DNA from 3 places in the Streptomyces sp. NPDC041784 genome. Region 1 is predicted to be linked to each of the others. Evidence: riboswitches for the same ligand, from Rfam matches in the RefSeq annotation. Region 1 holds a riboswitch; each other region holds the start of a gene.

Region 1 (10,391 bases):
TGCCTGACGTTCGTGCGGACCCAGTCCACGATCGACGCCGTCGTCGCCCCCGGGGTGAAGATCTCGGCGACGCCCTTCTCCTTCAGCGGCGGGATGTCCGCCTCGGGGATGATCCCGCCGCCGAAGACGAGGATGTCGGCCGCGTCCCGCTCCTTGAGGAGGTCGATCACTGCGGCGAAGAGCGTGTTGTGCGCCCCGGAGAGGATGGAGAGGCCGATCGCGTCGGCGTCCTCCTGGATCGCCGTGTCGACGACCTGCTCGGGGGTCTGGTGGAGGCCGGTGTAGATGACCTCCATACCGGCGTCGCGCAGCGCCCGCGCGATCACCTTGGCCCCGCGATCGTGGCCGTCGAGCCCCGGCTTGGCGACCACCACGCGGATCGGACCGGCTGCCACACCCATCACTGCCTCCATGAAGCGACTCCGTCCATCCTCGACGGACGGACCACCCCGCGCCACACCGCCCGGGGAAGTGAACGAACGTTATCTCCAGCATCCCGCAACCGGCAGTTTCATGGCGCGGACCGAGGGGGAAATCACACGATGGGACAACTTCACCGCGCACTGTTCGCCCGCGCCACGGGGGAACAGCCGCACACGGGAGCCGCACGAGGTCGCCGTACCGCCGCGCCGCAGGCCGCGCGCCGCGGCGGTACGGCGCATCGGCACAGGCACGATCGGCACGCAGGGCAGGCAAGGCACGACGGCGGGGAGCCTGGTCGCCAGGGATCCTCGGCACGTCGGAGGTGCAAGGGGCGTCGTACTTCCGGCCCCCGTCACCCACCGGGCTCGCTCCACGTACGGCGGTCGCGCCCGGGCCGGCCTCCTCCGCGACTTCCACGAGGGCACACGGGGGACGGAGCGGTCGTCCGCGTGCCGACAGGAGGTCGGCCATGCAGGTCACCCGGGCGCTGGAGCCCTTTCTCCCGTTGTGTCAGCGACTGCTGCCGAGCCTGCCGGCCCTGCCGGTCAGACTGGTCGGACTCTCCGCGGCGCTCCTGAAGGCGACGGCCCTGGAGATCGCGATCCTCGCCGGTCACCTCCTCCTCTACCCCTCCGGCATCGCCCAGGAGCGCAGGTCCGCGCTGCCGTCGGGCGAGGGCACGACCACGGGCACGGGCACCGGCGATCCGGCGCCGCTGCCTACGCAGGCCCCGCCCCCGGTGGTCCTCCTGCACGGCTTCATCGACAACCGCTCCGTTTTCGTGCTGCTGCGCCGCAGCCTCGCCCAGCACGGCAGGCACCGGGTGGAGTCGCTCAACTACTCCCCGCTGACCTGCGACATCCGTACCGCGGCCGAGCTGCTCGGCCGGCACATCGAGGAGATCTGCGCCCGCACCGGCAGCAGCCGGGTGGATGTGGTCGGGCACAGCCTCGGCGGCCTGATCGCCCGCTACTACGCGCAGCGGCTGGGCGGTGACGTGCGGGTGCGGACGCTGGTCACCCTCGGCACCCCGCATTCCGGCACCCGGGTGGCGCCGCTGGCGAACGCGCACCCGATCGTGCGCCAGATGCGCCCCGGCTCGGAGGTCATCGAGGAGCTGTCCCGGCCCGCGCCCGGCTGCCGTACGCGCTTCGTCAGCTTCTGGAGCGACCTCGACCATCTGATGGACCCGCTGGAGACCGCCCGTATCGACCACCCCGATCTGCTGACGCAGAACATCCGGGTGACCGGTATCGGACATCTCGCCCTGCCCGTCCACCCGGCCGTCGCGACGGGCATACGGCAGGCCCTCGACTCCGCACAGGAGGACAGGGAAACCGCGCCGTCCGCCGACGGTCTGACGGTTGCGTGACGGCTCCAGCCCCTCCACCCTCGAACACTCTTCGAACATAGAGCCAAAACCCGTGCCCGCCCTTCCCCGAAACAGGGCCGAATGCCCCTTTCCCCCGAGCACGAAACCTGCGGAAGATTGTCGTGCCCGCGTACCGCCGGGTACAGTCGCCGCACTGCTCTGGCAGCCCCTGTTGTCGGCGAAAGAGAAGTTGGTGAACGACCGTCACCCGTCGGGGAGCATGACCACCCCGGCCCCGGCTTCTGACGCCGCCTCGGCGCACTTCACGTCGTACGGCACGCAACAGGAAGCCCCGTACGAAGGCTTCACCTCGTACGACAACGGGTACGTCACAGGCGCCTTCGACACCGGGGCGCACGTCACCGGCAACTTCGCGGCCGACCCCCTCTTCGGCAGCCTCCCGGACGACGGCTCCGCCACCGGCGCGTACGACAGCGCGCAGTGGAACACCGGCGGCCACCAGACCCTCGACACGGGCAGCCACCAGACCCTGAACTACGACCCGTACGCGGCCCAGCACCACGCCGCCTACGACACGGGCGCGTACGACACGACCGGCTGGTCCGCCGACGGACAGCCGCTGGCCACGATCCCGCCGCAGGGCTCGGCGCCCGACACCAGCGGTCAGTGGGACGCGAGCGCCTGGCTCCAGCCCGACCAGTCCGGCCCGGCCGACCAGACCCAGCACTGGGAATGGGGCTCGCAGGCCTTCGACACCGGCGCGTACGACGCCACGCAGTGGAACGCCGACGGCGGCGAGAACACCGCGTCCGCCGCCGGCGCCACGGCTGCGGAGGAGTACGAGCAGTCGGCCGAGGTCCCCTTCGACCAGCAGGCCACCGCCACGTTCGAGCAGGTCGGCTACGACGAACCCGCCCCGGACGGCGGCGAGTCGGCCGCCACCGGCGAGCTGCCCGCCGTCTCCGAGCTGCCCCTTCTCGACGACCAGGAGGAGGCCGCCCCCGCGCCCTCCTCGCGTGTCGCCGCCCGCGCCGCGAGCCGTTCCCGCCGCCGGCCGCCCGCGAGGCGCTCCGCGCTGCTGACCGTGGCCGTGCCCTCGGCCTGTGTGATGGGCGTCGCCGGGATCGCCGCCGCCTCGGTCGGCCCCCTGGCCAGCGGCGACGAGAAAGACACCACGGCGTCCGCCTCCGACGCGCAGGCGGTGAAACCGTCCGCCGCCAACAACAAGCTGGACGCCCAGCTCGAGACGCTCAGCGCCGAGGCCGACGACTTCGGCGACCGGGTCAGCCGTACGCAGGAACGTATCGACCTCAAGGCGCAGCAGGAGGCCGAGAAGAAGAAGGCGGCCGCCGAGGCCGCCCGCAAGGAGCGGCTGCGCCCCAAGTACGCCGTGCCGGTCTCCCAGCGCGGACTCAGCGCCTACTTCGGCCAGTCCGGCATCAACTGGATGTCCCAGCACACCGGCATCGACTTCCCCGTGGCCTACGGCACGACGGTGCTGGCGGCGACCGACGGCACCGTACGGACGCAGTGGAACAGCGCCTACGGCAACATGCTGATCGTGACGGCGAAGGACGGCACGGAGACCTGGTACTGCCACCTCTCCACCTACCGCGTCGCCTCCGGTACGACCGTGAAGGCCGGCGACCCGGTCGCGTACTCCGGCAACTCCGGCAACTCCACCGGCCCGCACCTGCACTTCGAGGTCCGGCCGGCCGGCGGGTCGGCGATAGACCCGCTGTCGTGGCTGCGCAGCCACGGGCTGGACCCGACGTAGACGACTTCCCGGTGAGCCCCCGCTGTTCGAGGCGGGGGCTCACCGCGTTCGGCTAGAGCTTCTCCACCGGCGCGTACCGCAGCAGCAGCCGCTTCGGCTTGGTGTCGCCGAAGTCGATCGTCGCCTCCGCGTTGGCGCCCGTGCCCTTCACTCCGACGACCGTGCCGAGCCCGAACTGGTCGTGGGTGACGCGGTCGCCGACGGCGAGCGAGACCACCGGCTTCTCCGCCGCGCCCCGGCGCGTCGCGAAGCCGGACGCACCGGCGGCCGAGGAACGCGAGCGGGACGAGGACAGTGAGGCCGCGACCCCGGACACGGGACCGGAGGACACGGGCGAGGTCGCCCCCGTCCGCTTCCAGTCCACATGCGTCGCCGGGATCTCCTCCAGGAACCGGGACGGCGGGTTGTACGACGGCTGCCCCCAGGCGCTGCGCAACGCGGACCGCGTGAGGTAGAGCCGCTCCCGCGCGCGCGTGATGCCGACGTAGGCCAGGCGGCGCTCCTCCTCCAGCTCCTTGGTCTGGCCGAGGGCGCGCATGTGCGGGAAGACGCCGTCCTCCATGCCGGTGAGGAAGACGACCGGGAACTCCAGGCCCTTGGCGGTGTGCAGCGTCATCAGGGTGATGACGCCCGAGCCGTCCTCGTCCTCGTCGGGGATCTGGTCGGAGTCGGCGACGAGCGCGACCCGCTCCAGGAAGTCGGCGAGGGAGCCGGACGCCTCGCCCTCACCGGACTCCTGCTCGAACTCCAAGGCGACGGAGGCGAGTTCCTGGAGGTTCTCGACGCGGGTCTCGTCCTGCGGGTCGGTGGAGTTCTGCAATTCGGCGAGGTAGCCGGTCTGGTTGAGGACCGCCTCCAGGACCGTCGCGGGCCCTGCGCCCGACTCGACGATCGTGCGCAGCTCCTCCATCAGCACGTTGAACCGCTTCACCGCGTTCGTGGAGCGCGCGGCCATGCCGTACGCCTCGTCGACGCGCTTGAGCGCCTGCGGGAAGCTGATCTTCTCCCGCTGGGACAGGGCGTCGATCATCGCCTCGGCGCGCTCGCCGATGCCCCGCTTGGGGACGTTGAGGATGCGGCGCAGCGGGACCGAGTCCTCCGGGTTGGCCAGGACGCGCAGGTAGGCCAGGACGTCCCGGACCTCCTTGCGCTCGTAGAAGCGGACGCCGCCGACAACCTTGTAGGGCAGGCCGACGCGGATGAAGACCTCTTCGAAGACACGGGACTGGGCGTTGGTGCGGTAGAAGACCGCGACGTCACCGGCCTTGGCGTCGCCCGCGTCCGTGAGGCGGTCTATCTCGTCGGCGACGAACTGCGCCTCGTCGTGCTCGGTGTCGGCGACGTAGCCGGTGATGCGCGCGCCCGCGCCCGCGTTGGTCCACAGGTTCTTGGGGCGGCGGGACTCGTTGCGCTCGATGACCGCGTTGGCGGCGGAGAGGATGGTCTGCGTGGAGCGGTAGTTCTGCTCCAGCAGGATCGTCGTCGCGTCCGGGTAGTCCTCCTCGAACTGGAGGATGTTGCGGATCGTCGCGCCCCGGAAGGCGTAGATCGACTGGTCGGCGTCACCCACGACGCACAGCTCGGCGGGCGGCACGTCGTACTCGCTGGGCGGTACGTCGACGGGGTGCTCGGCGGTGCCGACCAGCTCGCGCACGAGGGCGTACTGGGCGTGGTTGGTGTCCTGGTACTCGTCGACCATGACGTGCCGGAAGCGGCGGCGGTAGTGGTCGGCGACGTCGGGGAAGGCGCGCAGCAGGTTGACCGTCGTCATGATCAGGTCGTCGAAGTCGAGGGCGTTCGCCTCACGGAGACGGGACTGGTACATGGCGTAGGCCTGGGCGAGGGTCTTCTCGAAGCCGTCGCCCGCCTGGGCGGCGAAGTCCTCCTCGTCGATCAGCTCGTTCTTCAGGTTGCTGATCTTGGCGCTGAAGGACTTCGGCGGGAAGCGCTTGGGATCGAGGTCCAGGTCGCGGCAGACCAGGGCCATCAGGCGCTTGGAGTCGGCGGCGTCGTAGATCGAGAAGGAGGACGTGAAGCCGAGCCTCTTCGACTCGCGCCGCAGGATCCGTACGCACGCGCTGTGGAACGTCATCACCCACATCGCGTTCGCGCGCGGGCCGACGAGCTGCTCGACGCGCTCCTTCATCTCGCCCGCGGCCTTGTTGGTGAAGGTGATCGCGAGGATCTGGCCCGGGTGGACGTTCCGCTCGGCGAGGAGGTGGGCGATGCGGTGGGTGAGCACGCGCGTCTTGCCGGAGCCGGCGCCGGCGACGATGAGCAGGGGGGTGCCGGCGTGGACGACGGCCGCACGCTGGTTCTCGTTCAGCCCCTCCAGGAGCGCTGCCGCGTCGATCGCCGGGCGTGGGGCGCCGTCGCGGTAGTGGGTGTCCCGGTCCGGGGGCACGTCGAACTTCCCGCCGAACAGATCGTCCGGAAGCGGCTCCGGAGTGTGATCGTCCTCGGGCGGCGGCGGGGGTTCCTCCTCGTGGGCGCGGGGGCCCTGGAGGTCCGCCAGGAAGCTGTCGTCAAAGAGGCTGCTCATCGCTCTCCGAGTCTAGGGGGCGCCACTGACAACCGGCCGCCGTCCCCGAAACATCCCGCCCCCTCGCCTTCCGGGGCACCCCTCACCTTCCGAGGCGGCATTATCACAACCCGTGATCAGCCGTACGGTCTTTTCCCGAGGTCACGAAAATGTATCGGGCATATCACCCATCAACCTTCACAGGGGCCACACGAGTTGGCTACCGTGCCGGGCAGGCCGTACGACCCCCACCGGCGAACCTCGCCGGGCCGCGCGGCCTCCGCCGAGTCCGGCATGCCCCCTTCGCGGCAGCCGGAGCCGGGGACCCACCGAGACTCTGGGGTGAATCGGCCCGACTTCCCTTCGGGGGACAGGCCGTAGGGCAACCCTTCCGAACCATCCGCCCGAACCCGACAGCTAACCCGGTAGGCGGACGATGGAAGGAGTCGCCTCCCTTGGCGTCGCAGCACCGCAAGCCACGCTCGTCGGGTTCACGTGTGGCGGGCATACGCACGCCCGCTCTCGCCACCGCCGCCCTCACGTCCGTCGCCCTGTTCTCCCAGTCGGCGAACGCCGCCCCGTCGGACGACGACAAGCCGAGCCTGGAGGAGGTCGAGAAGAAGGTCGACGACCTCTACCGCCAGGCGGAGTCGGCGACCGAGAAGTACAACGCCGCCAAGGAGAAGACGACCAAGCAGCGCAAGCGCGTCGACGGCCTCCTCGACGACGTCGCCCAGCGCACCCAGAAGCTCAACGAGGCACGCGAGGAGCTGGGTTCCTTCGCCGCCGCCCAGTACCGCACGGGCGCCTCCGCACCCGACACGGCGACCTTCCTGCTCGCGGACTCCCCGCAGGACTACTTCGACCAGACCCAGCTGATGAGCCGGATGACCGACCGTCAGAAGGGCATGGTCGACGACTACATCACCGAACAGTCGGCGACGATGGAGAAGCGCCAGGAGGCCGGCGAGAGCCTGGCGGCGCTGACCGACACGCAGAGCGACCTGAAGGCCGCCAAGGCGACCGTCCAGAAGAAGCTCGGCGACGCGCGCGAGCTGCTGTCCCAGCTGACCGCCGCGGAGAAGGCCCGCCTGGCGGCGATCGAGAAGCAGAAGCAGGAGGAGGCCGCGCGCAAGGCGGCGGAGCTGGCGCAGCAGCAGGCGGCGGCCGAGCAGGCCGCCCAGCAGGAGAGCGCCGGGTCCTCGACGGACACGGGCGGCTCTTCGTCGTCCTCCTCGTCTTCGTCGTCCTCCTCGTCCGACACGGACGCCTCGTACACCACCAAGGCCGAGAAGGCGCTCGCCTTCGCCCGCTCGCAGATCGGCAAGCCCTACGTCTGGGGCGCGACCGGCCCCGACTCCTACGACTGCTCCGGCCTCACCCAGGCCGCCTGGAAGGCCGCCGGCGTCACCCTGCCGCGCACCACCTACGACCAGGTGAACGCCGGCACCACCGTCTCCCTCGCCGACGCCCGCCCCGGTGACCTGGTCTTCTTCTACGACGACATCACCCACGTCGGCATCTACATCGGCAACGGCATGATGATCCACGCCCCGAAGCCGGGCGCGTACGTGCGCGAGGAGTCGATCTACTACGACGGCGAGTCGGCGATCCACAGCGTGGTCCGACCGGCCTGACCACCGCACACGCACACGCGTGTGGGCCGTTCGCCAGGCACCGGCACACACGCGTGTGCCGGTGCCTCTGCGATCGGTGTGCGGGTGCGGGCGTGCCCAGTACGGGTGTGCGGGCGTGCCGGCGGGAGTGTGCGGGCGTGCCGGTGCGGGCGCGCCACCCGCCTCACCACCACCCGCGGGCCGCACTCGTCTGCGTACGCCCGCGCGTAATTCCCCTCCCCCGCGCGCGTGCCCCCGCGCAAGCCGCCGCGCACTCCCTAGCATCGGCTCCATGCCCGGCTCCCCCTCCCCCGCCCGCTCCCTTCGCGCCTGGTGGGCGCAGCGTCCCCCGGCGGCCGAGGCCGCCGTGATGGCGACCGGCATCCTGTCGGTCGGACTGCACCTGGCCGAGTACGAGGTCCTGTCCCGCGTCATGCTGGCGCTGGCCGGCGCCGCCTGGGTGGGGCTGGCCGCGGACTTCGCCGTCCGGCTGGTGCGGGAGCGCGAGCGGTGGCTGACGGAGGCGGGCACACCGGCCGGGCTGACCGCCGTGGCCGCCACGACCGTCCTCGGGACCCGTGTCTCGGCCCTCGGCTGGCAGACCCTGGCCGAGGCGCTGCTGGCGCTGTCGGTGGTGCTGTGGCCGGTGCTGCTGCTGGACGTCATGGGGCACTGGTCGCGGCGGATGCCCGGGGAGGTCTTCCTGTGCTGTGTGGCCACGCAGGGGCTCGCGGTGCTGGCCGCGACCCTGGCCAAGGCGGAGGCCACGGCGTGGCTCGCGCACGCCGCGCTGGTGCTGTTCTGGCTGGGGCTGGCGCTCTACGGGCTGATGCTGGCCCGGTTCGACCTGCGGCAGCTGGCCGAGGGCGTCGGGGACCAGTGGGTGGCGGGCGGGGCGCTCGCCATCTCGGCGCTCGCGGGCGCGAAGCTCATCGCGGCCGACAGCGCGGCGCTGTACCTGTGGAACGCCGACGACCGGCACGTACTGCGCACGGTGACCTTGGCCCTGCTGGTCCTCGCGCTGTGCTGGTACGCCGTCCTGCTCGCCGCCGAGATCCGGTGGCCCCGCCCGCGCTACGACGTGCGCCGCTGGTCGACGGTCTTCCCGATGGGAATGACGGCGGCGGCGATGCTGTCCGTCGCCACCGCCCTCCGCCTCGCGTGGCCGGAGGGGCCCGGGGAGGTGCTGCTGTGGGTCGCCGCGGCGGCGTGGCTGGCGGTCGCCGTCGCGGCGGTGGCCGAGGCGCGCGTGTCCGTCAGGTCCACAGGACCGCGATGAAGACGTTCGCCACGGTCAGCAGCCCGACCAGGCCGAACAGCGGCTTCTCCACCTTCTCGTCGTCCCGCTTCACATAGACGAGGCCGAGGATCACGATCAGCAGGGCCAGCTTCACGCCGATCTTGACGTTGTTGACGGTCTGGTCGTCCGCCTGGTTGAGGCCGACCAGGATCACCCCGGTGACCAGCATCGTGGCCGCACCGTGGAGCATCGCGGGGACGAAGCGGGCCGTGCCCTGGCCCATCGCCTTCATCTGGGTGAGGAAGCCGCCCAGCAGCGCGGCGATCCCGATGATGTGCAGGCCGACGAAGAGGTGGATGAGTACGTCCATGAGGCCGGATGCTAATCAGCCGGGCGCGGCCCGCCCGACACCGGCCCTCCCTCCGAGGGCGCGCGCCCGCATCAATGCACCCCATAGCAGCCCGCCGCTCCGGGACGCCCCGGAATCGCCGCTTCGGTCAGCCCACCACGCGAAGCCGACGGCCCCGGCCCGCCTTCCTACGCAGATACGGTCACTGGCGGTCCGCTCGAGTCACTTCCGCACATCGCGTTACCGACCCGACACAGACGGGCCTAGCGTCCTCCCCCAGGTGACCGGCTCCCCACCGCCGCCCGGGCCAGGGGCGGCAGTCGGCCACCACCGCCGAGAAGGTCCGGCGGCGTCCCGTTCCCCCTGTGCGGGCCGTCGCCGGACGCGTCAGCCGCTCCCCCCGTGGCCGTCCGTCCGCTCACCCGACGGCCGTGGACCCGCGGACCGGCCGACGGGTCAGGCCGGCCTTCGTCGGTCCGCCTGACGGCCGTACGGACGAGGCGGTCGTACGAAAGGACGTGCAAGTCCCACGTGGCAGCGCACCGAAAGTCCCGACAGCGCTCGCTCGGCGGCCAGAAGGCCCGTACGGCGTTCACGCTCGCTCTCGCGGGCGCGGCGACGGCGACCGCCTTCGACGGGACCGGTCAGGCCGAGCCGAACCTGACGACCGCGCAGGTCAAGGCCAAGGTGGACACGCTGTACCGGGAGGCGGAGGAAGCCACCGAGAAGTACAACGGCGCCCAGGAGAAGGCCACCGTCGCCGAGCAGCGCCTGAAGACCCTGCGGGACGAGGCGGCCCGCAAGGAGGAACGGCTCAACTCGGCACGCGAGAAGCTGGGTTCGATGGCCGCGGCGCAGTACCGCGACGGCGGGCTCGACCCCGTCGTGCAGCTGGCGCTCTCCGACGACCCCGACCGGTACCTCGACGGCGCCGCCTTCGCCGAACGCGCCAACGACCGCCAGTCGGCCGCCGTCAACCTCGTGCGCCAAGAGCTGCGGGAGATCGAGCAGTTGCGGGGCGCCGCGCGCCTCGAACTGACCTCACTCAGAACACGCCAGGCGGAACTGAGAACGCACAAGAAGACGATCACCGGCAAGCTGGACGCGGCTCGCCTGCTGTTGTCCCGGCTGA
Region 2 (10,391 bases), on a different contig from region 1:
ACGATCCTGCGGTAAGAAGCGATCATGCGGTTCGCCGCCTTGCCGTCGCCGAGTATCCCGCGCAGCTGGTCGAGGTCGCCGTCGCGGACCATCTTCCAGAACTCCGCGCCGTCCGCCGGGTCCGACAGCGGCAGGTTCACATTGCGCACGCCCGGAAGATCGACGTCCGGACCCTCCAGCCGCTGGTCCGCCGCGTTGCGGAAGTCGAAGATCGTGTGCAGCCCCAGGGAGCCGAGGAACGCGGCGTCCTCGTCGGTCGCGTGCGCGAGATGGCCGCTGCGGAACAGCACGCCGTGCCGCACCCGCCGCCCGTCCACCGTCGGCAGACCGCCCACGTCCCGGAAATTGCGCACACCGGCCAGTTCGGGCTCGGTCGACGGGATCTGCTGCGTCACGGGGGCTCCCTCCCAGTCGGGTTCCGCCGGCGCGGCTCGTGTGGGCCGGGGGACACCTCGTCGACCATACGACATGGATTCCCCGGGCAACGGGTTGTCCACAGGGCGGCGCATCCGCCGTCTTCGCAGGTGAAGAGTTGTCCACAGGCGTTGCCCGGATACGCTTCCGCACTCGATTATGTTGATGCTTGATCGCACCTGTTCGAATCAGTGGGGGTTTGATGCCCGAGACCGTGATGCCCGAGATCGCCGCGGGTGGCCGTACCTGGCTCCTTTCGGGGCCCACGAGCAGTTACGCCCTCCATCTCACCGAGGCCGACGAGCTGATCCACCTGCACTGGGGGCCGCGGATCGCCCTCGCCGACGCCGAGGCCCTCGCCGCGGTCCCGCTCCAGGGCCGCGCGTCGTTCGAGTCCCACCTCGACGGTCACGAGGAGTACCCGGCCGAGGGCGGCCCCCGCTTCGTCAGGCCCGCCCTGTCCGTGCGCACCGCCGGGCGGCGCGGCACCGAGTGGACCTTCGAGACGTACGAGACCGAGGGCGACGAGCTGCGGCTGCGCTTCCGGGACGCCGGTCTGACGGTCACCCTGCACTACCGGATGCGCGGCGACGTCGTGGAGCGCCGGGCGACCCTGCGCAACGACGGCGACGAGCCCCTGGAGCTGCTGCGCGCCGACTCCGCCTCCTGGACCCTGCCCGAGCGTGACGGCTGGCGCCTGTCCCAGCTGCACGGCCGCTGGGCCGCAGAGTCCCGGCTGGTCCAGGCCCCCCTCACCTACGGTGAGAAGGTCATTGGCAGCCGCCGCGGCCACACCGGGCACCAGCACCTGCCCTGGGTCGCCCTCGACACCGACGCCACCGAGGAGCGCGGCGAGGTCTACGGCTGTGCTCTCGGCTGGTCCGGCTCCTGGCGCATCGCCGTCGCCCAACTCCCGGACGCGCGCGTGCAGATCACCGGCGGCGCCGGCTACGACGACTCCGGCCTGCTGATGCTCGCGACGGGGGAGTCCTTCACCACGCCCCTCTTCGCCGGTCTGTGGAGCGACGGCGGCTTCGGCGGCGCCAGCCGCACCTGGCACGCCTACCAGCGCGAGCAGGTGATCCCGGACGCCGAGCAGGACCGGCCGGTGCTGTTCAACTCCTGGGAGGCCACGTTCTTCGACATCTCCGAGGAGCAGCAGGCCACCTTGGCCCGGCGCGCCGCGGAGATCGGCGTCGAGCTGTTCGTCGTGGACGACGGCTGGTTCGGGGCCCGCACCAGCGACCGTGCCGGACTCGGCGACTGGCACCCCAACCCCGACCGCTTCCCGCACGGCCTGAAGCCGCTCGCCGACCAGGTGCACGCCCTCGGCATGCAGTTCGGCATCTGGGTCGAGCCCGAGATGGTCAACCCGGACAGCGACCTGTACCGGGCCCACCCCGACTGGGTGCAGTTCCAGCCGGGACGAAAGCGGACGGAATTCCGCAATCAGCTCATGTTGAACCTCGCGCGCGAGGACGTCCAGGAGTACCTCTGGGAGCAGCTCGACGGGCTCCTCTCCAGCGCCCCCATCGACTACGTCAAGTGGGACTTCAACCGCTGCTTCACCGACGCGGGCTGGCCGGACGACCCCTACCCGCAGCGCCTGTGGGTCGACCACGTCCGGGCCCTGTACGCCCTCCTGGACCGGCTGCGGGCCGCCCACCCCGGTGTCGCCTTCGAATCCTGCTCGGGCGGCGGCGGCCGCATCGACCTCGGGATCCTGAGCCGCACCGACCAGGTGTGGACCTCCGACAACACCGATCCGCTCGACCGGCTCGACATCCAGCACGGCTTCAGTCAGATCCACCCCGCCCGGGTGATGGCCGCCTGGGTCACCGACAGCCCCAACACCCAGCTCAACGACCGGGTCAGCTCGCTGCGCTTCCGGTTCGTCAGTGCCATGGCCGGGGTGCTCGGCGTCGGCGGGGACCTCTCCGAGTGGAGCACGGAGGAGCTGGCCGAAGCCCGGCGCTGGGTGGATCTCTACAAGGAGATCCGGCCGCTCGTGCAGCACGGCGACCTCTACCGGCTGCGGCCCCCGGCGGGCGGACCGAGTGCCGTGCAGTACGTGCGCGGCGCGGAGACCGTCGTCCTCGCCTGGCTCCAGGCACAGCGGTTCGGCGAGCCCGTTCCGGCGCTGCGGCTGCGCGGCCTGGACCCGACAGCATCGTACGAATGCCGCGAAACGGGCGAAGTGCACCGGGGTGCGGTGCTGCTGCACCACGGGCTGCGGACCGGACTGCGCGGTGACCTTGATGCGGCGGTTATCCGCCTCCGTCGCATCTGAGAGTTCTGTCCGAATTGGATCCTTCATTCCAACTCGCTCTGGAATAAAGGATCCTGGAGAGCTGCCAGTGAGCAGCGTCATACTCGTGACCGTGCGTCGCCCGTCATGTCCACGTAATTCACATGCTTTTCCAGGGGGTTGGGCGGAAAATAACGCTTTCGAAACACGGAGCGTCACCGGGAAAATTCACAGCGGATCAAGAGAAATGGGTTATCGGCACAACCTCTGCTTGTCCCTGTGCGTCGTGGTCGCTTACGTTCCAGACCAATCCGGACGGACGCCTAATCCTGCCGCCGTCCGGGGTCCGCACACTCACCCGTCCACGGCAGGAGCGGGGGACCCACAGGTAGAACCGCCTGTTCCGGTCCCGGAACAGGCTTTGGGGTAAAGCCGCGCCTCGGCGCGGCCGGACATCTCCAGTCCGCACCCGACAGCTCACCTCGCAGGCGCCGGAGAGGAATTCGCCATGCCCGCGAAGGGTAAGCACCGCCGCCCGAAGTCCCAGCGCTTCACCCGGTCCATCGCCGTCGCAGGAACCGGCGGAGCCGCGCTCGCCCTCCCCCTCATGGGGGCCACCGGCGCCCATGCGGCCACCACTCAGTCTGTTTCGGCGTCCACCGCGACCACGGTGTCGACTTCCGTCCCGGCATCGGTTTCCGCCTCGGTTTCCGCGTCGGTTTCGGAAAAGGCCGCGGAATCGGTTCCGGTCGCGCAGAAGTCGGCCGCCAAGGGCGCCGCGACGTACACCGTCCGGTCCGGCGACTACCTCTCGAGGATCGCCGACGAGCAGAACGTCAGCGGCGGCTGGCAGCGGCTGTACCAGGACAACCGTGAGGCCGTCGGCGAGAACCCGTCGCTGATCCACCCGGGCCTGAAGCTGTCGATCGGCAAGAAGGCCACGACCGGCTCCTCGTCGTCCGGTTCGACCGGTTCGGCCGGTTCCTCCTCCTCGTCCTCGAAGTCGTCCAAGTCGTCGACGTCGTCGTCCAAGTCCTCGCAGTCGTCGGAGTCTTCGCGGTCGTCGAAGTCCTCCTCGTCCGCCGGGTCCTCGGACTCGAAGGCGACCACCCAGGCCGCCGGCAACTCCACCGGCACCTCGGCCGGCGCCTCCGCCGGTTTCAGCCTGCCCGTAGCCGGTGCCACCGTCGGTACGCCGTACCGCATGTCGGGCAGCATGTGGTCCAGCGGTTACCACACCGGCGTCGACTTCGTCGTCCCGACCGGCACCTCCCTCAAGGCCGTGGCGGCGGGCACCGTCGTCTCCGCGGGCTGGGGCGGCGCGTACGGCAACCAGGTCGTCATCAAGCTCAACGACGGCTACTACGCGCAGTACGCCCACCTGTCCTCGCTCTCCGTCTCGGCCGGCCAGACCGTGTCGGCGGGCCAGCAGGTCGGCCTCTCCGGTGCCACCGGCAACGTGACCGGCCCGCACCTGCACTTCGAGATCCGCACCACGCCGAACTACGGCTCGGACGTGGACCCGGTCGCCTACCTCCGCTCGCACGGCGTCTCGGTCGGCTGACCCTCCCGCTCCACCCCTGCCTGACACGCCACCGAAGGCCGGACCCCGATCCCCGGGTCCGGCCTTCGGTGTGTCCGCACGGCATCCCTTTTCGCCCCATCGACAGACTGGGCGGGATGGGGGCAGAGTGACCCCCGTCGGAGGGCAAGCGCTTTCTACCGGCTTCGATCAGCCTCTGTCAGCCTTCTGCCTGACTTCTCCCTGCGCCCCCGACCTCGATCACTCTCCCCGAAGGAGCAGACCGACGTGACGACCACGCGCAGAGCATTCGGAGCCCTCGCCGCCGGCGGCGCCCTGGCCGCCCTCGCCCCCGCCGGTGCCGCGAGCGCGATGCCCCGCCACCGCCGGCCGATCGCCCGCGACGACTTCCGCCGCGGGCTCGGGCAGTGGGCCGTGGAGCTGGAGCGGGGCGGGACCGTCACCGCCTCGCGCGGGATGCTGGAGGTCGACGTGCCCGCCGGGGCGACGATCTGGTTCCGGAGGCGACTCGAGGGGCCGTACGCCATCGAGTACACCGCCACCCCCGTCTCCGCGGGCGGGGTCAACGACCGGGTCTCCGACCTCAACAACTTCTGGAACGCCGTGGACGTCCGCTCCCCGGACGACCTCTTCGTCACCCCGCGCGGCGGCGCGCTCGCCGAGTACGACCACCTGAAGGCGTACTACGTCGGCTACGGCGCCAACACCAACACCACGACCCGGATGCGCCGTTACGTCGGCCTGGCGGGGGTGCGTCCGCTGATCCACGACTACACGGAGCCGCTGCTGATCGCCAATGAGCCGAACCGGGTCCGGATCGTCTCCGACGGCTCCACGGTGCGGTGGTGGAACAACGGGCGGCTCGTCTTCGACCACACCGACCAGGAGCCGTACACCGGCGGGCACTTCGCGTTCCGCACCACCTGGAGCCACTTCCGGTTCAGCAGCTTCCGGGTGTGGTCGCTTATTCCCTGATTGGCAAATTCTTTAAGAGTGGCTTATCTCACCGCCCGTCAACCCCTTCCTACGGTCGCGTAGGTCACATTGGAAGGGGAATCATGATCTGCCGTGGCAGACGATTCGAAGAATGACAACAGATCAGTGATCGGGTCGTACGTGGCGGTGGGGGACAGCTTCACCGAGGGCGTCGGCGACCCTGGCCCCGACGGGGCGTTCGTCGGCTGGGCCGACCGGTTCGCGGTACTTCTCGCGGACCGCCGGCCCGAGGGCGACTTCCGATACGCGAACCTGGCCGTGCGCGGCAAGCTGCTCGACCAGATCATGGAGGACCAGCTTCCGCAGGCGGTCGAACTGGCGCCCGACCTCGTCTCCTTCTGTGCGGGCGGCAACGACATCATCCGCCCCGGCACCGACCCGGACGAGGTCGCCGAACGCTTCGAAAGCGCGATCGCCGCGCTGACCGCCGTGTCCGGCACGGTCATGGTGACCACCGGCTTCGACACCCGTGGCGTTCCCGTGCTCAAGCATCTGCGCGGCAAGATCGCCACGTACAACGGGCACGTCCGTGCCGTCGCCGACCGCTACGGCTGTCCGGTGCTCGACCTGTGGTCCCTGCGGTCCGTGCAGGACCGCCGGGCCTGGGACGGCGACCGTCTCCACCTCTCCCCGGAGGGGCACACGCGCGTGGCGCTCCGGGCCGGGCAGGTCCTGGGGCTCGAAGTGCCCGCCGACCCGGAGCAGGCCTGGCCGCAGCTCCCGCCGCGCGGCACCCTCGAGGTCCGGCGGGACGACGTCCACTGGGCACGCGAGTATCTGGTGCCGTGGATCGGACGCCGGCTGCGCGGGGAGTCCTCGGGCGACCATGTGACCGCCAAGGGCAGGCTGGCCCCGGAGGAGATCCGGATGCGGATCGCCTCGGTGGCGTGAGCGAACGGGCGGCCGGCCGCAGGTGTCGCGCGGTCGGCCGCCTCACCGGTGACGGTGAGTCGGCCGCTCCACCAGTGAGGTGATCGGACGGGAGTGGCGCGCGGGCGCGCGCGGATCCGGGTGCTGGGATGACCGCACACCCTCCCGTCCGCCCCTCCGAAGGACCGGTTCCGCATGCGCCTCACCCGTACGCCCGTCGCCGCGGCCCTCGTCTCCCTCCTCGCCCTCGGACTGCCGGCCGTCGCCGCGCCCACCGCGGCCGCGCTGCCCGGCCACCCCGCCGCCGCGCGGGTCGCCCCCACCCCCGCCACCCTCACCGTGACCGGTGAGGGCAGCGCCACCGCCCAGCCCGATCTCGCGGTCGTCGCCGCGGCCGTGGAGGCATCGGGCCCCTCCTCGCAGGCGGCGCTCGACAAGCAGAGCAAGGCGGCCCGCGCGCTGCTGGCCGCCGTCCGCGCCAAGGGCGTCGCCGAACGGGACGTCCGCACGGACAACATCTCCCTCCACCCCGTCTACGACAACGCGAGCGGCAGCTCCCGGCTGAAGGGGTACCAGGCCGCGCAGTTCTTCTCCGTGAAGGTCCGTGAGGTGGAACGGACCGGGGCGGTGCTCCAGGCGATCACCGACGCCACCGGTGCCGCGGGCCGGATCAACTCCGTTGCCTTCGAGGTCTCCGACCCGGTGCCGCTCCAGGCCCGCGCCCGGGAGGCCGCGCACGACGACGCCCGTGCCAAGGCCGAGCAGTTCGCCCGGCTCAGCGGCCACGAGCTGGGCCGGCTGGTCTCGCTCAGCGAGGACTCCGTCGGCTACCCGCGCCCCATGGCCCAGGCCTCGGACGCTGCCGCCGGCTCCGGCACGGTGCCGGTCGCACCCGGCGAGATCCGCGCGACGGTGACGGTGACGGCCGTCTACGAAGTGGTCTGACGGCCATTCACGAAGTGGTTCGAGAAGTGATTTGAGCGACGGACCGGGCGGCGCGGGGACGCGCGTCGGCCGCGGGCCGGAACCGGTCGTCGAGGGGGACCGCCGGTCGGCCTAGGAGCCCGCCGGCGGCTCCCGGCGCTCCTTGGCGCTCAACGTCCCGGGGGCCAGCCCGAGTTCCCGGGCCACGGCCTCGTCGACCCACGCCTGGGCGCGGGCCCGGGACACCGCGCCCCCGTAGGACGTCAGCTGCACGGCGAGGCCGTCGAGAAGAGCGGTCAGCCGCAGGGCCGTACCCGCCGGGTCCGGGCAGCGGAACTCGCCCGCGGCGACGCCCTCCGCGATCACCTCGGCGAGCGCGGCCTTCCACTCCCGGTCGAGGTCCCGGGCGACCTCCCGCAGCGCGGGCTCGCGCAGTGCCACCGCCCAGCCCTCGATCCACAGCCGCCACCCCTTGGCCTGCCCCGTGGGCGCGTACCAGCGGACCGCCGACCGCAGTCGGCGCAGCGCGGTCGTCCGGCGGCCGAGCAGGCCGCGCAGCCGGGCCAGGTCGTCCTCGGCGGCGTGCGCGAAGGCGGCGGCGACCAGCTTCTCCTTGGTCGAGAAGTGGTACAGCACCAGCGCGTTGCTCACCCCGAGGGACGCGGCCACGTCGGCGATCCTGACCGCCGCCACGCCCCGCGCCTCGATCTGCTCGATGGCGGCCCGCAGCAGCTCCTCACGCCGCTCGGCCACGCTCAACCGCACCCTCGCCACGCCGTCACCCTACACAGGGGCCACGACCTGCGCCGATGCCCTACCGGTGGCGGCCGAACCGCTCCGCGACCACCGCCAGCCGCTGCTCGGCGACGGCGTGCGCGGCGGCCCGGGGCGTGCTGCCGTCCGCCTCCGCGCGCGTCAGCACCAGCTCCACCAGGGCCCGCATCGCGCGGCGCGTGTACGCGAAGGCCTCGTCGGCGTCCGCGCCGATGTCGCCGAACAGCGTCCACCACCACCAGGCGTTCGTCCCGGAGTTCACGACGACGTCCGGCAGCACGCTCACCCCGCGCGCGTGCAGCAGCGCCTCGGCCTCCGGCAGGACGGGCATGTTGGCCGCCTCGGCGATCCACCGGGCCCCGATCCGCCCCTGCTCCTCGACGCCGATGGTGTACGACACGGCCGCGGGCACCAGCACCTCCGCCGCCACCGACAGCCAGGCGTCGCCCGGCAGCTCACGGTCCCCGGGGCGCAGCACGGCGCGGTCCACGGCGCCGTGGCCGTCCCGCGCGGCGAGCAGCGCCTCCACGTCGAGGCCGGCCGGGTTGACGATCGTGCCCTTGACATCGGCGACCGCCACCACCGTCAGGCCCGCGCGCGCGAGGAAGCGTGCGGTGGCCCCGCCCATGGTCCCCAGGCCCTGGAGCGCGACCCGCGTCCCGGCGTACGGCACCCCGGCCCGGTCCAGGGCGGTCAGCACCGACTCGGCGACCCCGCAGCCGCCGACCAGCTCGTCCAGCCCGATGCCGTCCACCTCGACGGCGAAGGCGTCCGCCAGCCGCGCGCGGGCCGCCGTCTCGTCGTCGAGCAGCGGGTAGACGGCCTGCACGGAGGACACGAGCCCCGCCTCGGCGGCCGCCCGGTCCACCAGGTCCTGGGTCAGCCCCAGGTCCTCGCCGGTGGTCCAGCAGCTCTCCACGTACGGCCGCACCGCGCGCAGGTAGCGCACCAGCAGCCCGTACGCCTCCGGGTCCCGGGGGTCGCAGTCGATGCCGCCCTTGGCCCCGCCCAGGGGGACGTAGCGGGCCCGCGGGTCGTAGTGCAGCGCCTCCTTGAGGCTCATGCCGTGGGCGAGCCCGGTGACCTCGTCGAGGGTGCAGCCCTCGCGCATCCGCAGACCGCCGCTGCACACCCCGCGCACCAGCCGGTCGACGACCAGGAAGCCCTGGCGGCCGGTGACGTCGTCGGTCCAGGTGAGGGAGACGAACGGGGCGGCGGTCTGGCGGACCGGGGTGGCCATGGGGACTCCTCGACCGGGGACATTTTACTGAACAGCGAGTCAGTATCGGGAGCCGGGCGGGGGCCTGTCAACGCGGAGCGGACGGCGGCCGTGACCGGGGCACCGTCGTGTTGTCGGAGGGGGCGACCATAATGGAATGCCTCAGCGACTCCACCTGGAGGTACCGTGTCCGGTTTCCGTTCCATGAGCTCCGGGCTCCGCGCGTTGCAGCCCGAGGCCTTCGGCGCGGACCCGAGCGGTGAGCGCATGGCGCGCATCCGCAGATCGCCCCACTTCAAGGACGGCGTCTTCCAGAACCCCGGCGGCCTCGCCCGCACCCGCCCCTCGGGTTCGGCGCTCGAATTCGCCAAGGTCTTCTTCGACCGGGACGAACGGCCGCGCCGTTCCCCCGCGGGCACGGTGCCGGTGCACGCCACCACCCTCGCCGACCTGGCCCGGCCGCCCGCCACGGGGCTGAGGCTGACCTGGATGGGGCACTCCAGCGTGCTCGCGGAGATCGACGGGCAGCGCGTGCTCTTCGACCCGGTCTGGGGCGACCGCTGCTCTCCGTTCGCCTTCGCGGGCCCCAAGCGGCTGCACCCGGTCCCGCTGCCGCTCGCCGCGCTCGGCCCGGTCGACGTCGTCGTCATCTCCCACGACCACTACGACCACCTGGACATGCCCACGATCAAGGCGCTGGCGGGCACCGACACCCTGTTCGCCGTGCCGCTCGGCGTGGGCGCCCACCTGGAGCACTGGGGTGTGTCCGCCGACCGGCTGCGGGAGCTGGACTGGCACGAGGTGACCAAGGTCGGCGGACTCACCCTCACCGCGACCCCGGCCCGCCACTTCTGCGGCCGCGGCCTGCGCAACACCCAGCACACCCTCTGGGCCTCCTGGGTCGTCGAGGGCGAGCGGCACCGGATCTACCACAGTGGCGACACCGGCTACTTCGACGGCTTCACGGACATCGGCGCCGACCACGGCCCGTTCGACGCCACGATGATCCAGATCGGCGCGTACTCGGACTTCTGGCCCGACATCCACATGACACCCGAGGAGGGCGTGCGCGCCCATCTCGACCTTCAGGGCGGCGAGCCGGCCGGGGTCCTGCTGCCGATCCACTGGGCCACCTTCAACCTCGCCACGCACGCGTGGGCGGAGCCGGGCGAGGGCACGCTGGCCCACGCGCGGGCCGTGGGGGCGCCCGTCGCCCTGCCGCGACCGGGCGAGCCCTTCGAGCCCGGCGGGGACGCCGTCCCGGCGCAGCCGTGGTGGCGGGGTGTGGCCCATGCCCCGGCGGGTGGCTGGCCGCCGCCGACCGAGGCGGCAGCGAAGGCCAAAGCAGATACAGAGCGTGATATCGAGAAGGGCGCGCCCGAGGACGGCGATGCCTCGGAGGT
Region 3 (10,391 bases), on a different contig from region 1:
CCTCGTCGCCGAGCGGGTTCACACCCGGCCCCGCGGCCAGCGAGTGGGCGACCAGGACGTGCAGGCACTTCACCCGGTCCGGCATGCCGCCCGCGCTCGGGAAGCCCTTCAGCTCCTCGATCTCGTCCCGGCGCCGGATGTAGTCCTCGTGCGCGGCGCGGTAGGCGGCAGCCAGCTCCGGGTCGGTGCCCAGCCGGTCGGTCATCTCCTTCATCACGCCGTTCGCCTCGAGCGTGCCGATCGCCGAGTTGGCCTTCGGGCACGTCAGGTAGTACAGCGTCGGGAAGGGCGTGCCGTCGGGGAGGCGGGGGGCCGTCTCGACGACGTCCGGCTGTCCGCACGGGCACCGGTGCGCGATCGCGCGCAGTCCGCGCGGCGGCCGGCCGAGCTGCTGCTTGAAGGCCTCGACGTCGGCGTCGGTGGGCTCGGTGCGCGGAGTGGTCGGCGGGGCAGTTTCCATGCCTGTACGAAAATCTCTCTGTCGGTTCACTGGTCGGAGGCGTCGGACTTGTCGACCCCGTCCCAGACGTTCGAGTACCAGGGGCGGTCGGCCGCCCCGAGGTCGGCGCGGGACTGCTTGGCCGCGTCCGGGTCGATCACGATGTAACCGGTCTCCCCCGGCATCACATAGTGCAGCCGCTGCCGGATCTGCTGCTCGGCGTACGCGTCGTCCTGCCAGCGTGCCTTGAGGTCGCGCAGCTGTTCCACCCGCTCGCTGGCCTGCCGCTTCTCCCGCTCCAGATCGGCGATCTCGGCGCGCTGGGAGACGTACTGCCGCATCGGGTAGGCCAGGGCCACGATCAGGGTGCACAGCACCAGCGCCAGCAGGGCCGCGCGGCCGGTGAGGCGGGAGCGGCGGGCCTGGCGCTTGGTCTGGGAGCGGTAGACCCGGGCCGCGGTCTGCTCGCCGAGCAGCCGGATCCTGGTCGTGGTGGAGAAACGGTCCCGGTCCTTGACGGCCATCGGCTCTCCGCCTCCCCATTCACGTGCGTACGTCCCCGCACACGGTACGGGACCGGGTACGGGGACGTACGTACGACTGGCTAAGCCTTGACCCGGTTCGGGTCAGCCGGTCAGCCCTTGAAGCGGGGGAAGGCGCTGCGGCCGGCGTACACCGCGGCGTCGTCGAGGATCTCCTCGATGCGCAGCAGCTGGTTGTACTTGGCGACGCGCTCGGAGCGGGCCGGGGCGCCGGTCTTGATCTGGCCGCAGTTGGTGGCGACGGCCAGGTCGGCGATGGTGACGTCCTCGGTCTCGCCGGAGCGGTGGGACATCATGCACTTGAAGCCGTTGCGCTGGGCCAGCTCGACGGCGTCCAGGGTCTCGGTCAGCGAGCCGATCTGGTTGACCTTGACGAGCAGGGCGTTGGCGGCGCCGTCCTCGATGCCGCGGGCCAGGCGCTCCGGGTTGGTGACGAACAGGTCGTCGCCGACGATCTGCACCTTGTCGCCGAGCTTGTCCGTGAGGACCTTCCAGCCGGCCCAGTCGTCCTCGAACAGCGGGTCCTCGATGGAGACGAGCGGGTAGGCCGCGACGAGCTCCTCGTAGTACTCCGTCATCTCGGCGGCCGAGCGGTCCTTGCCCTCGAACTGGTACTTGCCGTCCTTGTAGAACTCGGACGCGGCGACGTCGAGCGCGAGGGCGATCTGCTCGCCCGGCGCGTAACCGGCTTCCTTGATGGCCTCGAGGATGAGGTCGAGGGCCTCACGGTTGGAGCCGAGGTTCGGGGCGAAGCCGCCCTCGTCGCCGAGGCCGGTGGACAGGCCCTTCGACTTCAGGACCTTCTTGAGGGTGTGGTAGACCTCGGTGCCCCAGCGCAGGGCCTCGGAGAAGGACTCCGCGCCGATCGGGGCGATCATGAACTCCTGGATGTCCACGTTGGAGTCGGCGTGCGAGCCGCCGTTCAGGATGTTCATCATCGGCACCGGCAGCAGGTGCGCGTTGGGGCCGCCCAGGTAGCGGAAGAGCGGGAGGTCGCTGGCCTCGGAGGCGGCGTGGGCGACGGCGAGGGAGACGCCGAGGATGGCGTTGGCGCCGAGCGAGCCCTTGTTGTCGGTGGCGTCCAGGTCGAACATGGCCTGGTCGATCAGGCGCTGCTCGGTGGCGTCGTAGCCGACCAGCTCCGGGCCGATCTGCTCGATGACGGCGAGGACGGCCTTCTCGACACCCTTGCCCTGGTAGCGGTTCGGGTCACCGTCGCGGAGCTCGATGGCCTCGAAGGCGCCCGTCGAGGCACCGGAGGGAACGGCGGCACGACCCGTGCTGCCGTCGTCGAGGCCGACCTCGACCTCGACGGTGGGGTTGCCTCGCGAGTCGAGGATTTCCCGGGCTACGACGACGTCGATGGACGGCACGAGCATCTCCTTCTTGGGATGTGACGCTGGTTGTGCGGGGCCGCGTGGGCCTTGCGACTAGAGCCTAACCGTCTTCGGGGCCTCGGCAGCCGACCGACCGCCCCGTGGACAGAGAGACCGTACCTATTGTTTCCGTCCGGAACAAAGGGCGGGTGGCGCGGAGGCGAAGTTACGGGGCAGAAAAAACCCCGCCCCGGTGCGTACGGGGGAACACGCACCGGAGCGGGGGCCCGTGGGGACGGGGGTGACCCTCACGAGGTCTTCAGTGTGCGGGACCCGCTTGTGGGGAAGCTGTGGTCCCGCTGGGGGCCGGGTGTCACTGGGGGACGACGACCCGGCCGGGGGGTCACTTCAGGTGCAGCTGCTGGCCCGGGTAGATCAGGTCGGCGTCCTGGACGACGTCCTTGTTCAGCTCGAACAGCTTCTGCCAGCCGCCCTTGACCTTGCGCTTCTCGGCGATGGTGCTGAGGGTGTCACCCTTGACGACCTTGTACTCGCCGTCGCCCTTCTTGACCTTCTTGCCGGTCGGGGTGGTGACGGTCTTGGTGCTCTGCTCGCTCTTGGTGGCGGCCGGGCGCTCGGCGGAGCGGGAGGCGGTCTGCTGCTCGGTGGAGCGGGAGGCGGCGCTGTCCGAGGAGGACGAGGAGGGGCTGCCGGAGCCGGTCGAGGCGCTGCCACCGCTGTACGGCGTGCTCGACAGGCTTACGCCGCAGACCGGCCAGGCACCCTTGCCCTGGCCCGCGAGGACCTTCTCGGCGACGGTGATCTGCTGCGCCTTGGAGGCCAGGTCGGCGCGGGAGGCGTAGGCGGTGCCGCCGTACGCGGCCCAGGTGGAGGCGGAGAACTGAAGGCCGCCGTAGTAGCCGTTGCCGGTGTTGATGGACCAGTTGCCGCCGGACTCGCACTGGGCGACCGCGTCCCACTCGGAGGCGGTGGCGGCGGAGGCGTTGCCGGCCGCCATCAGCGGGGCGGCGATGGCGACACCGGTGACGCCCGCCAGAGCGGCGACGCGGGTGGTCCTGGACGGACGGCGGTGCTTGCCCTTACCGGAAAACAGCATGGTGGATCCCCTCACCGACGCCTGCGAGGTGAGCTGTCGGGTTCGGGCCGGTTGAGTTGCCCGGCCGCGCACCTTGCGGCGCACGGCTTCACCCCAAGCCGGATCCAGCGTCAACCGCTGCGCCCGGCACTTACCTTGGGTCCCCCGCTCCTGCCTACGGCGCTTGACGCGACGACTGTTCCCGGACTGCCACTGGCAGGATTCGGCGTTGCGACGGCCGGGGCTCGGATTGCCGAGCGGTCCCGACCGTAGACACGCGATCGGCGGAATTCCAAAGACGATCAGGGCTTCTGAGACTCATCCCACACTTTCACCAAACCGGACATTCGGCGCGAAGTGTGACGTGAACTCCCGGTGTTTTTCTGGGCGTTCCCGCCCTATTGAACCCCTGTGTCCAGCGTCTGACCGGGGGTGATGTCGCTCGGGTCGGCACCGATGAGGTCCCGGTTCTCGGCGTAGAGGGCGCGCCATCCGCCGTCGAGGCCAAGGGAGTCGGCGATGGAGACGAGGGAGTCGCCCTCCAGGACCGTGTAGACGGAGGCGGCATGCCGGCCGGAGGACGCGGTCGTGGTGTTGTCGATCAGGGCCTCGTCGGCGGTGGTGCCGCGGTGGCGGCCGGAGCCGAGGGAGCCGGTGTCGACGAGGTCCCAAGAACCGACGTCCTGCACCGACTTGTCCGACTCGTCCGCTTCGGGGGTTGCCGTGGGCGAGCTGTCGTCCGCCTGTGCGTCCCCCGGCTTCGCGGAGCCGTCGGAGGCCGCCGAGTCGCCCTCGGCAGCGGAGGAGGAAGAGGACGAAGGGGACGAACTCGGCGAATCCTTCGAGGAATCAGCGGACGAGTCCGCATCGGAGTCACCGGTGTCACCGGTGTCACCGGACGTACCGGAGCTGTCGGACTTACCGGACTTGTCGGAGTTCGAGGAGTTGGACGACCCCTTGGACAGGTCGGACAAACCGGAGGAACCGGATGAGTCGTCAGCCACGCCGGTGTCCACGTCGAGCGCGCCCGACTCCTCGGTCAGCCCGGACGTCAGCCCGCAGGTGCCCCACGCGCCGACCCCCTCGGCCGCGAGGAGCTCCTGCGCGACGGCGATCTGCTGGTTACGGCTGGCCAGGTCGGGGCTGTCGGCGTAGTCGAGTCCGCCGTACGTCTCCCAGTCGTCCTGGGTGAGGCTCAGGCCGCCGTACTCGCCGTCGCCCTTGTCGGCGCTCCAGGAGCCGCCGGTCTCGCACTGCGCCACCTTGTCCCACACCGTGCCGTCGGCCGCGCTCGCTCCGGAGGCGCCGAGCAGCGGGATGGCGATGGCGGAGCCGGTCACGCCCGCGGCCACGAGGAGGGCCGGAGCCTGACGGGGGCGACGGTGACGACCGTTCCCGGAGAGCATGCGGGGGCCTTTCTCTGGACAGCACTGACCGGCGCGGCGGCGGTGCGGATGCAATCGCATGGGCCGCGCTGACGAGTGAACGTATCGGCAGACGATCACTTGTCACAAGTTAATGCCGCGCAGATCACGTGAAGATCACAGACGTGAGAGTCGGTCACCTTCGCTTCGCCGGACCGTCACACTCCGGTTGACGTGCGGTCAGTCACCGAGCGGACATCGCTCCGTCACGCACCGGCGTGAACTCGACCGGCAGGGTGCGCAGTCCGCGCATGATGAGCCCGCCGCGCCACCTCAAGTCGGACGGATCCACAGCGAGTCGGAGGTCCGGAAGCCGGGTGAGGAGGGTGGCCAGGGCGGTCTGGCCCTCCAGCCGGGCCAGCGGGGCGCCGAGGCAGTAGTGGATGCCGTGGCCGTAGCCGAGGTGCTGGTTGTCGCGGCGGGAGAGATCGAGTGTGTCGGGGTCGGTGAACCGGGCCGGATCGCGATCGGCGGCGGCGAGGACGACGAGGACGGGGTCGCCGGCGGCGATGTCCTCGCCGCCGAGGGTGAGGGGCTCGGTGGCGAAGCGCCAGGTGGCCAGTTCGACGGGGCCGTCGTAGCGCAGGAGTTCCTCGACGCCGGTCTCCAGAAGGGTGCGGTCGGGTGTGGCCAGGGAGTCCTGGAGGCGGCGGCGCTGCTCGGGGTGGGTGAGGAGGGCGTAGGTGCCGTTGCCGATGAGGTTGACGGTGGTCTCGAAGCCGGCGAACAGCAGGATGAAGGCCATCGCCGCGGCCTCGTTCTCGGTGAGGTGCTCGCCGTGGTCGGAGGCGCGGATGAGACCGGAGATGAGGTCCTCGCCGGTGCCCGGCTCGGCGGGCAGGGCCTCGCGCTTGCGGTGGATCAGCTCGGCGAGATAGCCGCGCATCTTCTTCACGGACCGTGCGACCCCGCCCCGGGGCCCGCCCCCGTGCCGGATCATCATGCCCGCCCAGTCCCGGAAGTCGTCCTGGTCCTCGCGGGGGACACCGAGCAGGTCGCAGATGGCGTAGATGGGGAGCGGGAAGGCGAAGTCGTGGATGAGGTCGGCGCCGCCCTCCCGGGCGAACCGGTCGATGAGCTGGTCGGTCAGCTCCTGCACCCGGGGCGCGAACTCGGCGACCCGGCGGGGTGTGAACGCCTTGCTGACCAGCCGCCGCAGCCGGGTGTGGTCCGGCGGGTCGATGTTCAGCAGATGCGTCATCAGCTCCGCCTTGCGCTCCCCGGGGATGCCGGTCTTCCCCTTGGCGTGCGCGGGCTCGTCGTGATGCGCCGGGTTCTTGGAGAGCCGCTGGTCCGCGAGGGCCTGCTTGGCGTCCGTGTACCGGGTGACCAGCCAGGCCTCCACCCCGCTCGGCAGCCGCGTCCGGTGCACGGGGGCGTGCTCGCGCAGCCAGGCGTAGGCCGGGTAGGGGTCGGTGGCGAACTCCCAGGTGAAGAGTTCCGGGGCGGGGGTGGCGGGGGTGGGCTTGCTGGTCACTCCTCGACGGTAGCGGGGTTCCTGGCGAGGGCCTTGCGGAGGGCGGTGGGGAGGACTGGGAGGGTGAGGGCTGGGGGGCTGGGGGGAGGGCTGGGGGGAGGGCGGTGCGCCGGGTGGCGGCGGCCGGGGAACGGCATTCGGCCGCCCTCGCGAGCCGAGCCGCGGTTCAGTCACCTCGGCCGCCAACTCCCGTTCGTACAGGCCTCCGCGCCTCGACGCCCGCTCAGAGGCCCGCCGTATTAACCCACCACCCCTTCGGTGGTCCGGATCGCGTCCCGGTAGGCCCGGGCCGCCGCGCGCAGGGCCGCCTCGGGGTCGACGCCCTCCGACTCGGCGCGGGCGGCCAGGGCCAGGAGGTCGTAGCCGATGCCCTCGACGGCCGGGAGGGGGACGTCCAGGTCGGCCGAGCGGACTCGCGAGGCCAGTTTGGAGGCCAGGGCCAGGGCCGGCTGGTGGAGGGGGACGCCGTCCGTCACCGACGCACGGCGCTTCTCGACCGCCTTGGTGCGGAGCCAGTGCTCCTTGACCTCCTCCGGGGTCGTGGCCGTGGCGTCGCCGAAGACATGGGGGTGGCGGTGGATGAGCTTGGTGACGATCGTGGCCGCCACGTCGTCGACGGAGAAGGGCGACTCCTCGTCCTCCTCGGCGATGCGGGCGTGGAAGACGACCTGGAGCAGGACATCGCCCAGTTCCTCGCGGAGTTCGTCGTGGTCGCCGTCCTCGATCGCCTCGACCAGTTCGTACGACTCCTCGACCGCGTACTTCGCCAGGCCCTTGTGGGTCTGCTGGGAGGACCAGGGGCACTCGGCGCGGATACGGTCCATGACCTGGACGAGGTCGAGGAGGCGGGCGCCGGGGAGGTCGTAGGAGGCGGGCAGGAGTTCCAGTTCGGGCATCGACACCCGGCCGGAGCCGGCCAGGCGGGCCAGGCCGTCGGTGAGGGCCGGTTCGCCCTCGCCCGTCGCGACGACCACGACCGTGCGGCCGTCCGCGCAGGCCGCGACCAGGGCCTCGGCAGTCGGGGAGGTCTCCTCGACCGCTATGCCCGCCTCCCTCAGATACGGCAGCTGCGGATGCGCGCCGTCCGCGCACAGCACGCGGTCCGCCGTGCGCAGGGCCTGCCAGGCGGGCCAGGAGAGCAGGCCGGGGGCGACGCGGTGGCTGGTGGTGAGCAGGACGACGCGGCCCGTCGAGGAGCCGGTGGGTGCGGTCACATCGTTCACACCTCGAACGTAACCCACGCCCGCCGGCCGCCTCGCCCGTTGTCCACAGACCGATCGGCCGGTCATATCGTCAGACGGGCCGGTCGGTCATATCGTCAGGCAGACCGGCTGGTCACGTCGTCAGGCAGACCCGCCGGTGATGTCGTCAGGTCGGCTGCTGGGTTCCCGCGGACGTGATCTCCCGTACCCACGGCGTCTGGGCGTCCACCCGGCTGACCTTCTTCGGGTCCCAGCTGCCGTAGCGCGGGTTGAGGTCGACGCCGAGTTCCTTGGACGCCTTGGAGAGGGTGTCCCAGAAGACCTGCTGGCTGGTGTCCGTGCCGAGCTTCGTGGCGAGCTTCTGGGCCTCCAGCTGGAGGCCCAGGTTGTCGTCGAGGCGCTGGGGCGGGATGCCGTACTGCTGGAGCCATGTCGTCTCCAGGCCCTTCGCGCCGCCCGCCTGCTGCTCCAGGCCGGCCCTCATCTGCTGGACCTCGTTGCGGCTGACGGTGATCCCCGCGTCCTCGGCGGCCCGGTGCAGCACCCGGTCGAGGACCATGCCGTGCAGGGTGTCGCGGGTGAGACTGCCGGTCTGGGCGACGACCTGTGCGTACTGGGTGTCGTCGGGGACCGCCGCGCGCTGGGCCGCGCGGACCTCGTTCACCCGGTTCTCCAGCTGGGAGACGGTGATCCGCTGGTCGCCCACGACGGCCGCCGCGCCGGGATGCGCGTCGTTCCCGCAGGCGGTGAGGAGGGGGGCGGCCGCGATCGCGGCGGACAGCAGAAGCGCGGTGCGACGGCGACGGCGGGGCAAGGAAACCTCCCGAGGAGATTGTGCGACGGTGCACAAAGTCTTGCGGTGATCGATGGTAGGCAGTGGGGCGCCTGGGGCCAACCCATTCGACCAACGATTCACCAGGACTTCGGGCACCGCCGCGCCCGCGGGCCGCCCGCTCGTCGGTACGAGGGGTCAGCCGCGTACCCGGGTCAGCCCCGCACCCGCGCGGTCCGGGTCAGCCGATCAGGGCGACCGGGGCGTCCCACGCGTCGCGGTCCACGGTGATGGTGTAACCGCCCCGCGTCTCCTTGCTGTTGACCATGTACTGGTGACCCCGGCTGTGGTTGGTGAACTGGGTCGCGCCCCACGGCCAGTCGGCGGTCGTGGTGTTCTGCTTGTCCCACAGCGCGTACCAGAGATTGCCCGGCAGGTCCGTCTTGTCCGTCGCGGTGGCGATCGCCTTGGCGCTGGAACTGCTGAAGCCGTAGTACCCGGCGCGGTACGTCTTGGCGCGCAGCGTCTTGGTGAACGAACGCACGTACGTCAGCACGGCGTCGTTGCACGACTTGTTCGTGATGTCGTACGGCTCCATGTCGAGGTAGATCGGGCTGCCTGCCTTCATTCCGAGCGCCGAGGCCTTGGCGACCGCGTCCGCCGCGTCCGTGGCGCCGAGGGAGGCGGCCGTGGCGGCGGTGAGCTTCTCGGGGTTGGCGCTGGTCTGGCAGGGCGGCTGGGCGCCGACGTAGAGCGGGATGAGCTTCCAGCCGGCGGTGTTGACCGACTTCACCCAGGACGCGGTGAGGTTGGGCTGGGCACAGCCGCGGTTCTTGCCGCCGATGTAGACGGCCGCGGCACCGTAGAAGCCGTCGGTCTTCCATGCCTTCATCGCGGACAGCGAGGGCGCGGTGCACGTGTCGAACGCCCGGCCGGTGTACGTCTTCTGCGCGGGCCAGGTGGTCGCGGCCATCGACGTCTGCGCCGCGATGCCGGCGCCCGCGAGCACGGCGGCGCCCGCCACGCCCCACGTGATGTATCTGCGCTTCCTGGACTGCCGGTGCTCGGCCATTCCCACCCCAATGTTCGTTCACGCGTTCGCATGTCATGTACGTACGAAGCGTTCGCACCGTAACCGGTGCCGTCCCCGCGATCGGGAAACACGGGTTCCCCATCGCCACAAGATTCGCTCATGTCACGGTAAAGGAGGGGCGGCCTGCCGCGGCACGTTCGTGGCCTACCCTGGCCCCCTGCCGACTTGGGGGGCGATGAGGATGACGACGACAGCCATGACGACGGGCGCGGAGAGACGGCTGCCGGGCGGCTGGATACAACGGGTGGCCTGGACGGCCCTGGCGTGGTGCTCGCTGGGCCTGCTGGTCTGGGTGCCCTTCCTCTACGTGGGGATCCGCCGCGGTCTCCCCTCGGACTGGGGCGCCTTCGCCGCGTTCGCCCTGTACGAGTGCGTGACCCTGCCGTGGGCCGTGACCACCGCCGAGGATGACGGCGACGCGTTCATGGGCATCGCGGTCATCGTGACCCTGCTGGTGGCGACCTGGCTGATCCTGTTCGCCGTGTTCGACAAGAAGGTCAACCCGATGCCGGCGGTGGCGTACGGGCAGCCCCCGTACCAGCAGGGGTATCCGTACGGACGCTAGGACCTGGCCCTGGACCTGGACCTGGCCCTGGGCCGCCCGTCCGCCTCATGGATGGATCACGCCGGTCTTCCATACCGTGACGGAGCCGTCATGGTTCTCCCACACGTGCCCGTGCAGCACGCGGTCCTCCTCCCTGGCCCACTCCAGATAGACGCGCTCGGCGTGGGTCGTCGGCGTGACGACCGCGCCGGCCTTGTCCGCAAGCATGATCATCACGGGCATCAGGCCGTCCAGCATGGTGATGAACTCGGAGTGGGTCGTACGGCCCCGTCTCTTCAGCGCCGCGTCGACGAACGCCGCGTAGGCCTCGGGGTCGACCATGACCCAGTCGCCCGAGATGTCGTCGAGCCCGCTCGGCACCTTGAGGATCCGCCTGCTGAGGGCCTCGACCCCGCCCATGAACAACTGACCCACGGCGAGCGCCGGTTCCCAGACGTCCTCGTCGGCCTCTCTGACGGTGAAGAT

What was found. A riboswitch is a leader RNA that binds a small molecule or an ion and turns the genes downstream of it on or off. The one in region 1 is predicted to bind cyclic di-AMP.
Positions count from the first base shown of each region.
Region 2: it holds a riboswitch for cyclic di-AMP, as region 1 does, so the genes downstream of both, ACZ6D7_RS08735 (M23 family metallopeptidase) here and ACZ6D7_RS28315 (C40 family peptidase) in region 1, are expected to answer to the same signal.
Region 3: it holds a riboswitch for cyclic di-AMP, as region 1 does, so the genes downstream of both, ACZ6D7_RS12685 (transglycosylase family protein) here and ACZ6D7_RS28315 (C40 family peptidase) in region 1, are expected to answer to the same signal.

Region 1 is NZ_JBVJAB010000014.1:126,264-136,654, reverse strand. It holds gene ACZ6D7_RS28335 (cobalamin B12-binding domain-containing protein) at 1-401, opposite strand, end outside; gene ACZ6D7_RS28340 (DUF5691 domain-containing protein) at 1-7, shown strand, start outside; gene ACZ6D7_RS28330 (esterase/lipase family protein) at 893-1,795, shown strand; gene ACZ6D7_RS28325 (M23 family metallopeptidase) at 2,016-3,533, shown strand; gene pcrA (DNA helicase PcrA) at 3,586-6,075, opposite strand; cyclic di-AMP (ydaO/yuaA leader) riboswitch at 6,349-6,502, shown strand; gene ACZ6D7_RS28315 (C40 family peptidase) at 6,510-7,691, shown strand; gene ACZ6D7_RS28310 (tellurite resistance/C4-dicarboxylate transporter family protein) at 7,963-8,949, shown strand; gene ACZ6D7_RS28305 (hypothetical protein) at 8,927-9,280, opposite strand; gene ACZ6D7_RS28300 (C40 family peptidase) at 9,791-10,391, shown strand, end outside.
Region 2 is NZ_JBVJAB010000003.1:450,300-460,690, forward strand. It holds gene ACZ6D7_RS08725 (tyrosine-protein phosphatase) at 1-395, opposite strand, end outside; gene ACZ6D7_RS08730 (alpha-galactosidase) at 632-2,704, shown strand; cyclic di-AMP (ydaO/yuaA leader) riboswitch at 3,008-3,166, shown strand; gene ACZ6D7_RS08735 (M23 family metallopeptidase) at 3,171-4,226, shown strand; gene ACZ6D7_RS08740 (DUF6250 domain-containing protein) at 4,473-5,180, shown strand; gene ACZ6D7_RS08745 (SGNH/GDSL hydrolase family protein) at 5,307-6,092, shown strand; gene ACZ6D7_RS08750 (SIMPL domain-containing protein) at 6,267-7,016, shown strand; gene ACZ6D7_RS08755 (TetR/AcrR family transcriptional regulator) at 7,128-7,748, opposite strand; gene ACZ6D7_RS08760 (Glu/Leu/Phe/Val dehydrogenase dimerization domain-containing protein) at 7,810-9,009, opposite strand; gene ACZ6D7_RS08765 (MBL fold metallo-hydrolase) at 9,175-10,391, shown strand, end outside.
Region 3 is NZ_JBVJAB010000005.1:93,848-104,238, forward strand. It holds gene ACZ6D7_RS12670 (DUF501 domain-containing protein) at 1-460, opposite strand, end outside; gene ACZ6D7_RS12675 (FtsB family cell division protein) at 487-963, opposite strand; gene eno (phosphopyruvate hydratase) at 1,074-2,360, opposite strand; gene ACZ6D7_RS12685 (transglycosylase family protein) at 2,701-3,414, opposite strand; cyclic di-AMP (ydaO/yuaA leader) riboswitch at 3,418-3,586, opposite strand; gene ACZ6D7_RS12690 (transglycosylase family protein) at 3,792-4,799, opposite strand; gene ACZ6D7_RS12695 (cytochrome P450 family protein) at 5,002-6,294, opposite strand; gene ACZ6D7_RS12700 (nucleoside triphosphate pyrophosphohydrolase) at 6,534-7,517, opposite strand; gene ACZ6D7_RS12705 (SurA N-terminal domain-containing protein) at 7,663-8,310, opposite strand; gene ACZ6D7_RS12710 (glycoside hydrolase domain-containing protein) at 8,510-9,340, opposite strand; gene ACZ6D7_RS12715 (hypothetical protein) at 9,543-9,926, shown strand; gene ACZ6D7_RS12720 (DUF6086 family protein) at 9,972-10,391, opposite strand, start outside.